Regions from separate parts of the Clostridium sp. NSJ-145 genome, predicted to be linked through region 1. Evidence: a T-box and tRNA genes for the amino acid it is inferred to sense, from the RefSeq annotation. Region 1 holds a T-box; the other holds one or more tRNA genes.

Region 1 (7,925 bases):
CCTACCGTTGGAAAGAAATATTTTAAAAATAATTTTTTTACATCATCCTTTACTAAATCCATGATTCCCCCTAATTTTCTATATAAAAGACTGCCCCTTACGAGACAGTCTCAATACTACTATTTAAATGCTTCAATTCTTACTAAAACTGCATCAAGCATTTCTTGATACTTAGCCATCTTAGCTTTTTCACCTTCAACTACTGCTTCAGGAGCTTTTGCAACAAATCCTTGATTAGAAAGTTTCTTTTCTATTCTAGTTATTTCACCTTCTAATTTAGTCTTTTCTTTGCCTAATCTTTCAACTTCCTTATCCTTATCTACTAAGTCAAGAAGTGGCATAAATAACTCTCCACCTTTAACTACTAAAGATACTGCATTTTCTGGAACAAGAGCTTTATCAGCTATAAATTCTACTTCTGAAGCTGAACCTAATTTTTCAATATATGGTATACCTGCTGTGAATGCGTCCTTAGCTTCATTAGAAATATAGCAAATAACCTTAGCCTTTCTTGATGGTGGTACATTCATTTCAGCTCTTAAGTTTCTTAATCCCTTAATAGATTCTATGATATAATCCATATCTTTTACTGCTTTTGCATCTACTAAACTTTCATTACATTCAGGCCAATTAGATATTGCTATAGATTCACCATTAGTTAAAGTAGTATATATCTCTTCAGTTATATATGGCATTGCTGGGTGTAATAATTGTAAACCTGTAGTTAATACAGTATACAATACGTTGTAAGCTACTCCCTTTGCTTTTTCATTATCACTAAAGAATACTGGTTTTACAAGTTCTATATACCAATCACAGAATTCAGTCCACATGAAATCATAAACCTTTTGGTTTGCTATACCAAGTTCATATTTTTCTAAGTTTTCTGTAACTTCTTTAACTACAGTATTCATTCTTGAAAGAATCCACTTATCAGCTAAGCTGTATTCTGTACAATCAGCATATTTATTCATTAATTCAGTATCAAGGTTCATCATAACAAATCTTGATGCATTCCAAATTTTATTAGCAAAGTTTCTTGCTGATTCAACTTTTTCTGGAATATATCTTATATCATTTCCTGGTGAACTTCCTGTTACTAACATAAATCTTAAAGCATCTGCTCCAAATTCCTCAATTACTTCTAGTGGGTCAACACCATTTCCTAAAGATTTACTCATTTTTATACCATTCGCATCTCTTATAATACCGTGCATTAACACTGTATCAAATGGAGTCTTATCCATGTTGTATAATCCTGAGAATATCATTCTAGCAACCCAGAAGAATATTATATCATAGCCAGTAACTAATACATTTCCTGGATAGAAGTAACCTAAATCTGGTGTCTTTTCAGGCCAACCTAATGTTGAGAAAGGCCATAATGCAGATGAGAACCAAGTATCTAATACATCTTCATCTTGTCTTAAGTTTTCTGATGAACATTTTGAACATTTAGTTGGTGCATCAACTTCTACCATCATATGTCCGCAATCGTTACAGTAGAATACAGGTATTCTGTGTCCCCACCATAATTGTCTTGAAATACACCAGTCTTGAATATTTTCCATCCAGTTGAAGTATATTTTTTCAAATCTTTCTGGAACAATTTTAGTTTTTCCTTCTTTAACAACTTCTATAGCTGGTTTTGCTAAAGATTCCATCTTTACATACCATTGTTGAGATATTATCGGTTCAACAACAGTTCCACATCTATCATGTGTACCAACATTATGAGTGTGAGGTTTTATCTTAACTAAAAGTCCTTGCTCATCTAAGTCTTTAATCATTTGTTTTCTAGCTTCATATCTATCTAAACCTTGATATTTTCCACCTAATTCATTAATTACTCCGTGGTCATCCATAACTCTAATTTGTGGTAAGTTATGTCTTTGCCCAACTTGGAAGTCGTTTGGATCATGGGCTGGAGTTATCTTAACTGCACCAGTTCCAAACTCAATATCAACATAATCATCTCCGATTATTGGAATTTCTCTATCTGTTAGAGGTAATTTTAAAGTCTTACCAATAAGATGTTTAAATCTTTCATCATTTGGATTAACAGCAACTGCAGTATCTCCAAGTAATGTTTCTGGTCTTGTCGTAGCTATTTCTAAGTATCCAGAACCATCAGATAAAGGATAATTTATATGCCAGAAGCTACCTTCTTTTTCTTCATAAACTATTTCTGCATCAGATAAAGCAGTTGTACATTTTGGACACCAGTTTGTTATTCTGTTTCCTTGATATATTAATCCATCATTATATAACTTAACGAAAACTGTTCTAACAGCTTTATTTAGATTCTCATCCATAGTAAATGCTTCTCTAGTAAAGTCACAAGAAACACCTAATTTCTTAAGCTGTCCTCTAATAGTTCCCTTATACTCTTCAGCCCATTTCCAAACTTCTTCTAAGAAAGCTTCTCTTCCCATTTCCTTTTTAACTTTACCTTCTTTTAAAAGTTCATTTTCAACCTTTACTTCTGTAGCTATAGAAGCATGGTCTGTTCCTGGAAGCCATAATGTGCAGTATCCTTGCATTCTCTTAAATCTTATAAGCATATCTTGCATAGTATTGTCTAATGCATGCCCTAAGTGAAGCTTACCAGTTATATTTGGTGGTGGCATCATTATTGTGAATGGCTTTTTAGTTTTATCAACGACAGGAGTGAAATATTTCTTTTCTTCCCATGTTTTATAGATTCTTTCTTCAAATTCTTTTGGATTATACGTTGTAGATAAATTCTTTTTCTCTTCCATAAATAAAACCTCCTGAATAAGTTTCTTATATATTTAAAGTTCTTATATAAAGACTACTTTATAAAGACTACTTTACAAAAATTAACTTTACATAAAAATAAAAAAGAGCCTTAGTCCAAAAAAGGACGAAGACTCGCGGTACCACCTTTATTCCTGAGTGACACTCTAAATTTTAATTTAGATAATGGAACTTACATCTACTAAATATGAATAGATATTTCCTTTTTAAATCTCAGGCTCTTAATTTAATAACGACTAGATTAGCCGTCTTAACTTACTATAATTTCAGCTAAGAAACTCAAAAGCTACCTTCAGAATATTTCATATAGAAGGCTTACAGCCAAGGCCTTCCTCTCTTAATACTTCCTATTCTTACTCCTCTTTTTCACAGTTTTTATATATTAATTTTACTTTATACTATGATATTTTTTTTATTTTGTCAATATATTATCTACAATTTCTTTATTACTAACTCTATCACATTCTAAATTTTTCTTTGCAACTGATAACATTAATTTTATCCTATTAACTTGATTAACGTTAGATGCTCCTGGATCATAATCTATTGCTACAATATTAGAATTCGGATATCGTTCTCTTAGTATCTTTATCATCCCTTTTCCTGTCACATGGTTAGGTAAGCATGCAAAAGGTTGTACACAAGCTATATTATTAACTCCGCTTTTTATAAGCTCTATCATTTCCCCAGTTAAAAACCAACCTTCACCAGTCTGATTTCCTATAGATAAAATTGGCTGTGCCAATTTAGCTAATTCAGCTATATGCTTTGGTGAATCAAACCTTTTACTTTTTGCAAGTTCTTCTATCATAACTTTTCTGTAACTCTCTAAATAGCTTATAACTATATTCCCTATATTCTTACTTATTTTACTCTTTCCTAAATACTCAGCTTTATATCCTGAATCATATGCACAATACATAAAGAAATCTAACAAATCTGGAACAACAGCTTCTGCTCCTTCACTTTCTAGAATATTAACTATATCATTATTAGCCGTTGGATGATATTTTACTAATATTTCACCTACTACACCTACTCTTGGCTTTTTAATATCATTTAATTCTAAATTATCAAAATCTTTTATTATTTCTTTTATATTTTTATTAAAGATACCTCTATTACCATTTTCAAGATTTTCTTTTACTTTTTCATTCCAGAATTCATACAATCTCTCAGCATCACCTTTATTTTTCTCATAAGGTCTTGTTCTGTATAAAACTCTCATAAATAAATCTCCATAAACTAAAGCCATTATAGCTCTACTTATAAATTTAAGTGTTATTTTAAAACCAGGTTGTTCACCCATACCTAACGCATTAAGTGAAATTACAGGAACATTTTCAAATCCTGCATCTTTAAGAGCCATCTTTAAAAAACCAATATAATTTGTAGCTCTACAGCCTCCCCCTGTTTGAGTTATTAATACTGAAGTATTATTTACATCATACTTTCCTGACTTTAAAGCATTTATGATTTGACCAACTACTATTATTGATGGATAACAAGCATCATTATTTACATACTTCAACCCTTCATCAATAGATTTAATATCCATAGCTGGTAATACTTTTACATTATATCCACATTCTTTCACTGCTTTTTCTAATAAATCAAAATGTATAGGCGACATTTGAGGTGATAATATAGTATGTTTCTTTCTCATTTCCTTTACAAATATAGGTGGTTTATATTCTATTTTCTCTTCTATCGGTTTATAATTTAATCTTTCCCTTTCCTTTATAGCAGCATATAGAGATCTAATTCTTATCCTAGCTGCACCTAAATTATTTCCTTCATCTATTTTTAAAGCTGTATATATTTTTCCTTTTGAAATAATCAAATCTGATACCTGATCTGTTGTTACTGCATCTAAGCCACATCCAAATGAATTTAATTGTATTATTTCTAAATATGGATTCTTAGATATAAATGATGCTGCTCTATAAAGTCTCGAATGATACATCCATTGATCTACAACTCTTAAAGGATCATCTAGTTTGCCCAAGTGAGATATACTATCTTCTGTTAATACTGCCATACCATAAGATGTAATTATTTCTGGTATACCGTGATTTATTTCAGGATCAATATGATATGGTCTTCCACATAAAACTATCCCTTTTTTGTTATTTACCTTTAAATATTCTAAAACCTCTTCTCCTTTTTTCTCTATATCTCTTTTACATTCTAATCTCTCAACTGCAGCTTTTTTTATTGCCTCCTTAGCCTCATCTAAAGATATGTTATAATCTTTAAATTCTTCAACAATTCTTTTAGCTAAAACTTTATAATTGTCCAAAGATAAAAATGGTTCTATAAGCTTAACATTTCTCTCTTTTAATTCATCAATATTTGTTCGTATAACCTCTGGATAAGATGTTACTATAGGACAATTATAATGATTAGTCGCATCTTTAAATTCCTTTTTTTCATAAGGAATACAAGGATAGAAAATCGTCTTTATCCCTCTATTGATAAGGTTCATTATATGTCCATGACTTATCTTAGCAGGATAACAAGCTGACTCTGATGGTATAGTTTCTATACCTAACTCATATATCTTTTTGCTAGAAGCATCTGAAAGTATTACTCTAAACCCTAAATTTGTTAACATAGTAAACCAAAATGGATAATTTTCATAAATATTTAGCACTCTCGGAATACCAATAACACCCCTTTTAGCTTCCTTTATTGGTAATGGTTTATAACTAAATATTCTCTTGTATTTATACTTATATAGATTGGGAATTTCTTCATTTTTATTTTTAATTATACCAAGTGCTTTTTCACACCTATTACCTGAAATAAATTCTTCTCCATTTGAAAATTTATTTATTGTTAGTAAACAATTATTCCCGCATCTACCACATCTTGAAAAATCAGTTTCTATCTGAAATTTCTTAATTTCTTCACTAGATAGAATACTTGATTTTCTTCCTTCTATATATCTCTCCTTTGCAATTATCGCACATCCAAAAGCTCCCATTATGCCTGCTATGTCTGGTCTAATAACCTCTTTACCTGAAATAATCTCAAAACTTCTAAGCACTGCATCATTATAAAAAGTTCCACCTTGAACTATTATTTTATCTCCCATATCATTTTCATTTCTCATTTTTATAACTTTAAATAGAGCATTTTTTATTACAGAGTAGGACAATCCTGCTGATATATCTGAAACTTCAGCCCCTTCTTTTTGAGCTTGTTTTACTCTTGAGTTCATAAACACTGTACATCTTGATCCCAAATCAACTGGTGCTTTCGAAAATAATCCTTCTTTTGCAAATTCTTTAACATCCATGCCAAGAGACTTAGCAAAACCTTCAATAAATGAACCACAGCCTGAAGAGCAAGCTTCGTTTAAAAGAATACTATCTATAGTCCCATTTTTTATCCCCATAGATTTCATATCTTGTCCACCTATATCTAGAATAAAATTTACTTCCGGTAAGAAATAACTAGCAGCTTTATAGTGAGCCATAGTTTCAATTTCACCTATATCTATATGTAAAGCTGCTTTTATTAGATCCTCTCCATAACCAGTAACCGTAGAATTAACAATCTCAACGTCTTTTGGAATTATTTTATACATATCATTTAAAATTTTAATTACTTTTTTTAATGGATCTCCGTCATTACCTTCATAAAAAGAATATATTAGCTCATTCTTATCATTTATTAATGCAACTTTGGTAGTAGTTGATCCAGCATCAATACCTAAATAAGCTTTCCCTTTATAACTTAATAAGTCGCCTCTTTTTACAATAGCTTTATTATGCCTTTCTTTAAACACTCTATATTCTTCTTCATCTCTAAATAAAGGTGTCAATCTTTTAACATCACTTTCTTTAATTGCTAAAATCCCTTTGAAACTCTCAACTAAATCTTTCAAAGAAACTTGTTTATTTTCATCACTTAATAATGCGGCTCCTATAGCTACAAACAATTCTGCATTTTCAGGAGTAATAGTTTGTTCTTTAGTTAGTCTTAACGTTTCTACAAATCTATTTCTAAGTTCAGATAGAAAGTTTAGTGGCCCTCCCAAAAATGCCACATTTCCTCTTATAGGCTTTCCACAAGCTAATCCACTAATTGTTTGATTCACAACAGCCTGAAAAATTGATGCAGCAATATCTTCTTTATGTGCGCCTTGATTTATAAGTGGTTGAATATCTGTTTTAGCAAATACACCACATCTAGATGCAATTGGATAAATTACTTTAAAAGATTTTGCATATTCATTTAATCCTTGAGCATCTGTATTCAATAAAACAGCCATCTGATCTATAAATGCACCAGTACCACCAGCACAACTTCCATTCATTCTTTGTTCTAAGCCACCATTAAAATACGTTATCTTTGCATCTTCTCCACCAAGCTCTATAACTACATCTGTTTCAGGAATCATGACTTCAACTGTCTTAGAGCAGGCAATAACCTCTTGTATAAAATCTAAATTAAGCCATTTAGAAACTGATAACCCTCCTGATCCAGTAACAACAATTGAACAATCAATATTTCCTAAAGCTTCGTATGCATTTTTAACTAAATCCACTATACTTATTCTTATATCTGAAAAATGTCTTTGATATTTACTATAAATAATTTCATTTTTATTATCTAAAACAACCAACTTTACTGTTGTAGATCCTACATCAATTCCTATTCTATACATAATTCTACCTCTCTTCCTATCAATTATTTATATATCTGAAATATACGTTACATATATTAATAATATTATTATTATAAAAAAAAGATGACATACTTAATTGTATGTCATCACTAAATTTAATCATTCATCCATTCATAAGTTTTATAACTCTTTTTATTATGTGCATGAGCACCTATTTTTTCTCCATTTTCAATCCCTACTTCTGAATTACCTGTAGGATCAATTTTTCTAAGTTCATTTTTTGATTTAGATCTATCTTTCATTCTATTTTTATTATTATCCATAAACATACCTCATAAAATAATTTTTTATTTATTAATAATTAAACTTGCTTTTAATAGCATTAAATACAGGTCTAAAATCTTCTTCATTTTCATCAAATAATTTAGTTAATTCTTCTTTAGCTTTAATATACTTTTCATCATTAATATCATTATTAACTATTTTAGATGAATCTTTGTGGAAT
Region 2 (7,925 bases), on a different contig from region 1:
GATGGAATTATTACAGAATTAAATTTCGATATTATCCGTAATAAAGGTACAGAAGGAGAATATTCTAAAAAAGATATAATGGGATATCAAATGAATGTTTCTGATGTACAAATTGAAAAAGTTGGAGAAGATTTTAAATTAACAAAGTTAAGCGCTGCTGGTTATGATCCTGCTTTTGAAGGTGGACAATATATGATAACAGCATCAGCAGATATTATTAATGATACAACTAAATTTAAAGATTTAACTTTTATAAATCTAGCTACACAAGGTGAATTAGAATTTGATAAAGCCATTGCTGGTTACAAATATGTAGCTGTAGAAGCTGGAATTGAAGATTTAAATGAAGATACTTTAGTTAAAGACATAATAGCTAAATATGATTTACATAAGGATGGTTCTTTTGTAGAAGGAACTAATAGAATTTCTTTTGCAGGGTTTAATGGTGGAAGAAGCTATGGAGAACAAATCGATGCTATAGCTATTCATATATTAGATAGTAAAATGACATTAGAAGATGTTTACGAAATGTTCAAAACAATTAACCAAATAGACCAACCAATTGAAGAAAGAGATGCAGTATCAGGAGCTACTATTTCATTTGTTGGAGATTTCCAAAGAATGGTTTATGTTGCTATGAATGGAGAACTTTTTGAAGGTGTTGTAACACATACAATAACAGATGGAAATACAAAGGTAGAAGTAGTTACTCAAGGATACGGTGGAGAAATAGAAACTCACGTAACATTTGATAGTACTGGTAAAATTATAGAAATAAAAGTTAGGGATGCTAATGAGACAGATGGTATAGGTGCTGTATTAACTACTGAAAATTCTGAGTTTATAAATGCTTTAGTAGCAGGACAAGATAACTTAGAAGGTGTTGAAGTAGTATCAGGAGCTACAAAAACTTCTGAAGCTTTAGTTAAAGCTGCTAACTTTGCAGTAGAATATTACAAAGGTTTATAATATGAAAATAAAAAACTCCTTGATATGAATCAGGGAGTTTTTTATATAAATACTAATCTTTAAATCCATAAGCAGATGTTTTTGTAGCTGATAAAGCTTCATTGACATTTGATAAAGTATTTTGTAAAAGTTGCTTGTTATCATTATCTTCAACAGTGTTAATAGCTTCAAGAAGCAGTGATTGAGCATAAAGAACATCATTAAGGGCAGCTTTTAGTTCTTCTTTTGCATTAGGTTTATGTCCCATAAGAAATCCTCCTTAATCTTTAAAATGAAGAAGTGTATATTGAGCTGAATCTAATGCACTTCCAACAGCCTTTAAGGCTGCATGTATTTCGGTTCTATTATGAGTACCTTCAGAATGAAGATAAGCAGAGTTTAAATGATTTTCACAACAACATAATTCATCAATAACTTCTCTTAGATTATCTTTAGCATTATAAGGCATAGTTCACACCACCTTTAAAAAAGATTATAAATATATTTTGTGTAGAAATATGAAAAAAGATTATAGTAAAAAGTATTAAATAAAGGTAGTGTAAGGGAATTGTTTTTGTTGAATATAAACAATTTAGTTTAATAGCGCCTTTTATATAAAAATTAAGGAATAATTAAATTAAAATTAACAGAAAATATGACTATATATGTCCTGTTTAAGGTTTAATATATGAAATTGAAAAGAGGATATATTTATAGAAAATTATTTAAATACGAGGTGTAATATGAACGATTTTATAAGACAAGCACAAGAGATAAAAAATGATTTAATAACATATAGAAGAACTATGCATAATAACCCGGAGGTTGGAGCTGAATTACCACAAACAAAAGCTTATGTTATGAATAAGTTAAGAGAGTTTGGATATGAGCCAAAAGAGATTTGCGAAAGTGGGATAGTAGCTACAATAGAAGGGAATAAGCCAGGAAAAACATTTTTATTAAGAGCAGATATGGATGCACTACCAATGGTTGAAGCAACTGAGTGCGATTTTAAATCAACAAATGGATGTATGCATTCTTGCGGTCATGATATGCATACTGCAATGCTTTTAGGGGCAGCTAGATTACTTAAGCAAAATCAAGATAAAATTGAAGGTACTGTTAAACTAGCATTCCAACCAGACGAAGAAGGTTTTACTGGGGCTAAAAAGATGATAAAAGCAGGTGTACTTGAAAATCCTAAAGTAGATGCAGCTATGGCTATGCATGTTCACTCTGGCACACCTTCAAATGTAGTATTATATGGTTTAGGTACTAGCATTGCTGGATGTAATAGATTCAGAATAGTTGTAAATGGTAGAGGATGTCATGGAGCAATGCCAGAAACAGGAGTAGATCCTATTAATATAGCAGCTCATATATATATATCTTTACAAGAAATAATAAGTAGAGAAATATCTGCAACTAAACCTGCTGTAGTAACAATAGGTAAATTTGCTGGTGGAGATGCTCCAAACATAATCCCAGGAGAAGTTATTATGGAAGGTACAATAAGAAGTTTAGATAAAGAAGTTGGTGAATTTATCTTTAATAGAATTAATGAAATAGTAACATCAACAGCAAAAATGTTTAGAGGCGAAGCAGAACTAATAGAGTTATCTTCAGTTCCACCTTTAACTAATGATACAGATTTAGCTAATGAACTTGGAACATATGTAAAAGAATTAATTGGAGAACAAGCTGTTGTTTCATTCCAAGGTGGAGGTATGGGATCAGAAGATTTTGCATCTTATTCATATGAAGTACCAAGCACTTACTTTATGTTAGGAGCAGGTATAAAGCAAGAAAATCCACTATATGGAGAACCAATGCATAATGAGAAGGTTGTATTTAATGAAGATATATTAACTACAGGGGCAGCAATGCATGCTTATTGTGCAATTAAGTGGTTACAAAATAATAAGTAATTGATAATAATTTTATAAATTATAAGGAGCTAGATATGAGATTATTAGAAATACTATTTTATTTATTAAAATGTAACTCTAAAACTACAATTAAAGAATTAGCTAATAGATTTAACGTATCACAAAAAACTATACAAAGAGACTTAGATAAACTATCTGTTTTAGGTATTCCTATAATCTCATATAGAGGAGTTAATGGTGGAATTGAATTAGACAAAAACTATATAATAGCTAAATATGTATTAACAGAAAATGATTATAGAGACTTAATATTATCATTATATATTTCTGAACAAGTAATAGACGATTTAAAAAAATCAGATCTTATTGATAAATTTAAACTTATTAATTATGATAAATGCACAGAGATACTAGATAAATTAGAGGATAGATTTATAGTAGACCTAGATGATAGAAATAGAGTTATTAATAATGAAGTTTGTAAGATTATAGATAAAGCTTTAGATAAAAAAACATATGTGAAATTAGAGATTAAAGAAAAAAATATAGAAGTGTTTCCGATTTCGTATGTATTAAAAAAAGAAGGTTTATATTTATATTGTTATGATGACAAGTATAAATTGATATTAATAGATAATATATGTAATGCAACAGATTGCGAGAGAGTTTTTAATGGAGAAATAGTTAAATATAAGGATAATAAAGATGAGATTATAATTACATAATAGATATTTGCTTATTACTATATTTGAGAATATTCAAAGATTCTCAGGTAGTCAATTTGATTCTGTAATTGTAAAAGTATTTATGGAAGTAGTGTAGAAGGAACATTTTAAATATAAAAGTTAATAAATTATAAGTAACAAAATAAAGTTTAAGGACACAATTTTACTGATTGTGTCCTTAACTTTTAGCTAAATAGTTAATAAATGTTAATTTGATGATTAAATGGTATAATGATAGATGATAAGTAGGCGTAAAAGCATTTATCGAGAAAATGAGGGTCATTAAAAATATATTTTTAGAAAGAATATATAATAAAGACAAAAGAAGAGGAGAGAGAGATGGGAAATAAAAAAAGAAATAATTTAGGAACGGAATCTATAAGTAGATTATTAAGAGCTTTTGCAGTTCCAAGTATAATAGCTATGCTAGTAAGTGCATTATACAATATTGTTGACCAGTTTTTTATTGGAAGAAGTGTCGGTGAACTTGGTAATGCAGCTACTAATATAACATTTCCACTTACTACGTCATGCATAGCAATTGCATTACTATTAGGTATAGGTGCTGCATCAGCTTTTAATCTTACATTAGGAGAAGGAAATAAGGATAAGGCACTTTATTTTGTTGGAAATTCTGCACTATTACTTTTTACTTCAGGAGTAGTTTTGTGTATTATAATTCAAATATTTTTAGAGCCAATGCTCGTGTTTTTTGGATCACCTGAAAATGTATTAGGTTATGCTAAGAGTTATACAAGAATAACTGCAATAGGATTTCCATTTTTAATATTTGCTACAGGTGGAGGACATTTAATAAGGGCAGATGGTAGTCCTAAATACAGTATGCTATGCAATTTATCAGGAGCCATAATAAATGTAATTTTAGACCCTATATTTATTTTTGGATTAAATATGGGGATGGCAGGAGCAGGATTAGCTACTATAATTGGTCAGATTTTTGGAGCAGGGCTAGCTTTAAGATATATGTTTAATTATAAAACAGGAAGATTATATAAGAAACATTTAATACCTAGATGGAAGTTTGTAAAAAGAATAATTTCCTTAGGAGCTGCACCTTGCTTTAACCAGCTTGCTATGATGATAGTACAGATAGTAATGAATAAATCATTAACATATTATGGTGCTTTATCTGTATACGGTGAATCAATACCACTAGCATGTGCAGGTATAATTACAAAGGTAAATCAAATATATATGTCAATAGTAATAGGACTTTCACAAGGATTACAACCTATAGTAAGCTTTAACTATGGAGCAAGAAAATTTGATAGAGTAAAGAAGGCGTATTTAATAGCTATAAGTTATGGCGTTATAGTCTCAATAATAGCATTTTTAGTATTTCAGTTTCTACCAAGACAGATTGTTTCTATATTTGGTTCAGGATCAGAAGCTTACTATACCTTTGCGGTAAAATATTTTAGGATATTTTTATTATTTACCTTTTTAAATTGTTTCCAACCTATATCATCTAATTTTTTTACAGCTATAGGTAAGCCAAAGAAAGGTATATTTCTTTCACTAACAAGACAAATATTATTTTTGTTGCCATTAATAGTGATTTTGCCTTTATTTATAGGAATTGATGGAATAATGTATTCAGGACCTATTGCTGATTTAATAGCAGGTGTAGTATCTATTATTATGATATATGTTGAGTTTAGAGCAATTGGTAGCAATAAACTTTCAAAAGCTGAGGGTTTATAAATTGAAAATTAATATAAAGTTAGTTCTACTTTAAAGATAGAATGGTTTTTATAAAATGAATATATCGCTTAGGATATAGGAGATTGATGCTAAATAAAATTTTATATAAAATAAAAAGCAACTGATTAACAGTTGCTTTTTTATGGAGCGGGTAGTGGGAATCGAACCCACCTTTCCAGCTTGGAAGGCTGGAGTATTACCGATATACGATACCCGCATATTATGGTGGAAACAACAGGGATCGAACCTGTGACCCTCTGCTTGTAAGGCAGATGCTCTCCCAGCTGAGCTATGCTTCCAAGTTGTTTTATAGTTGTCTCGTTGACAATAAATATAATAAATTATTTTTTAAAAAAGGTCAACACTTTTTATTAAAAAAATATCATTTATAGTTAAGGGTTAATAGTGGGGTAATTTGGATAATATAGTTACTATGTAGAATTTAGAAAAAGAGAGGTAGTAATTATGGCAATAGAAAAGGTAAGAGAATATTTTAAAAAATACGGAATAGAAGATAAAATTCAAGAATTTGATGTATCAAGTGCAACAGTAGAACTAGCAGCAAAGGCTCTTCATTGTGAGCCTAAAAGGATAGCTAAGACACTTTCATTTATAGTAAATGATTCTGTAATTTTAATAGTGGTAGCAGGTGATGCTAAGATAGATAATAAAAAATATAAGCAGAAATTCTCAACAAAGGCGAAGATGATTCCAGTAGAGGAAGTGGTTGAATTAGTAGGACATGGAGTTGGAGGGGTATGCCCATTTGCTATAAATGAAGGAATTAATGTATATTTAGATGAATCATTAAAGAGGTTCAATACAGTGTTTCCTGCTTGTGGAAGTAGTAATAGTGCAATTGAACTTACTATTCCTGAAATTGAGAAATATTCAAATTATGATTCATGGGTTGATGTCTGCAAAGAATGGAATGAGATTTAAGCTCATTCTTTTTTTGTAAAATAATTTAGTAGTAAATTCATTTGATTCAAATTAATTAAATTAAAGCATATTTTCTTTTAATAAAAGCAAAATAATGGGAAAAAAAGTGGTTGAATTTTGGTGAAAAATGGATTAGAATTGTTGTGTGAAAAATGGGTTATATTGTAATAATTTTGTATTTTAAATACTAAGAGGGAGTTAGACTTTATGAAAAAGGGTAAGAAAATTTTAGAAGTACTACTGATTATTTTTGTTGTTTTTATGTGTAGTTCAAGTATAACTTTGGCAGAAACAGAAAAATGTGCATCAGCATTTAACGTTCTAATTATTAATTCTTATCATATAGGACATTATTGGGAATCTTATGTAATTGAAGGCTTTAGAGAGGCTGCTGAAGCTTATAATCAAAATGAAATTAATATAAAAGTGGAATATTTTGATTTTAGAAGTAGAAATGATGAAAAGTATATTGCAAGTTTTCTAGAATTTATTGAAATGAAATATCCTAAAGGAAGTATTGATGCAATATATACTATCGATGATGAAGCCTTTTCTGTAATATCACCACAGATAACAAATGAATATAGTGAACTATATCACGTTCCTTTAGTATTTAGTGGTGTTGACTCAAATATTTCATTTACAGAGGAACAAAAGAAGTACATAACAGGTATTTATCAAAGAGATGTTACCCTAGAGGGCTTTAATTTAATATTACAAATGGATAATACTATTGATTGTATTAATATTATAACTGAGAGCTCAGGTTTTGGAAATAATCTTATTGGAAAGTCTACTAATATAGTTACTGAGCATTTAGGAAATGAGATAGAGCTTAATATTATCCAAAGTGATTACATAGAAGATATTGAAATAAAATTAAAAGAATATCAGTCTACTAGGGACAATGATGATAAGAAAGAAGTTATTCTTTTAGGAGGAGAATTTCAATATAAAGATACTGGGGCATTCCTAGACCCTAAGAGATCTGTTGAGATTATAAAAGAATATTTACCTTGGCCAATTTATACAAATGATCCTACTTATATTTATGCTGATATTTTAGGTGGTTGTATGGATATTGGGCAATTACAGGGTAAGGAAATTTTTGATAGAGTTAAGCGAATGGTTGAAGGTGAGGATGTATCGGATATAGAAAGCACTTTTGCACCAGATCCAAAATGGATTTTAAAATATGATGAAATATATAAGTATAATATAAATATAAGGAATATACCTAGAAAATGTATAATAATAGATAAAGCATTTTACCAATTACTTCTACCAAGTTGTATAAAAAAAGTTATTTGTGTTGTATTAATTTGCATATTCATTTTAATAGTATTTTTAGTACATAAAATAATAAGTATGATAAAAAGAATTAAGAAGAAAGAACGAGAAAGAGAAATAGAGATTGCACGAGAAAAGATGCAAACAGATTTTATTGTTAATATTAGTCATGAATTAAGAACTCCTATTAATATTATTCTATCAGGTATAAGTCTGGTTAAGATGCAGTTAAATAAAGGCTATAATGAATTGGATAATAAGTATCTAGAAGAGAAGCTTAATATTATTAATCAAAATGCTTATAGATTATTAAAACTAGCTAATAATATTATAGATGTTAAAGAAATAGAATCTGGGGTTATTAAATTAAATAAGAAAAATGTAAATATTGTTGAAATAGTAGAAG

The links. The T-box of region 1 lies ahead of LQE93_RS00715 (valine--tRNA ligase). A T-box ahead of a tRNA ligase gene usually reads a tRNA of that ligase, here a tRNA-Val.
Region 2: it has a tRNA-Val gene. The T-box ahead of LQE93_RS00715 (valine--tRNA ligase) is inferred to sense a tRNA for this amino acid. The anticodon was not compared.

Annotation. Positions count from the first base shown of each region.
Region 1 is NZ_JAJNOS010000001.1:131,763-139,687, forward strand. It holds gene LQE93_RS00710 (MATE family efflux transporter) at 1-62, opposite strand, end outside; gene LQE93_RS00715 (valine--tRNA ligase) at 120-2,762, opposite strand; T-box leader at 2,881-3,160, opposite strand; gene LQE93_RS00720 (2-hydroxyacyl-CoA dehydratase) at 3,194-7,459, opposite strand; gene LQE93_RS00725 (hypothetical protein) at 7,576-7,743, opposite strand; gene LQE93_RS00730 (hypothetical protein) at 7,775-7,925, opposite strand, start outside.
Region 2 is NZ_JAJNOS010000002.1:258,620-266,544, forward strand. It holds gene LQE93_RS03780 (FMN-binding protein) at 1-969, shown strand, start outside; gene LQE93_RS03785 (hypothetical protein) at 1,022-1,216, opposite strand; gene LQE93_RS03790 (hypothetical protein) at 1,229-1,417, opposite strand; gene LQE93_RS03795 (M20 metallopeptidase family protein) at 1,692-2,876, shown strand; gene LQE93_RS03800 (helix-turn-helix transcriptional regulator) at 2,912-3,562, shown strand; gene LQE93_RS03805 (MATE family efflux transporter) at 3,902-5,287, shown strand; tRNA gene LQE93_RS03810 (tRNA-Gly) at 5,431-5,504, opposite strand; tRNA gene LQE93_RS03815 (tRNA-Val) at 5,511-5,586, opposite strand; gene LQE93_RS03820 (YbaK/EbsC family protein) at 5,753-6,229, shown strand; gene LQE93_RS03825 (sensor histidine kinase) at 6,437-7,925, shown strand, end outside.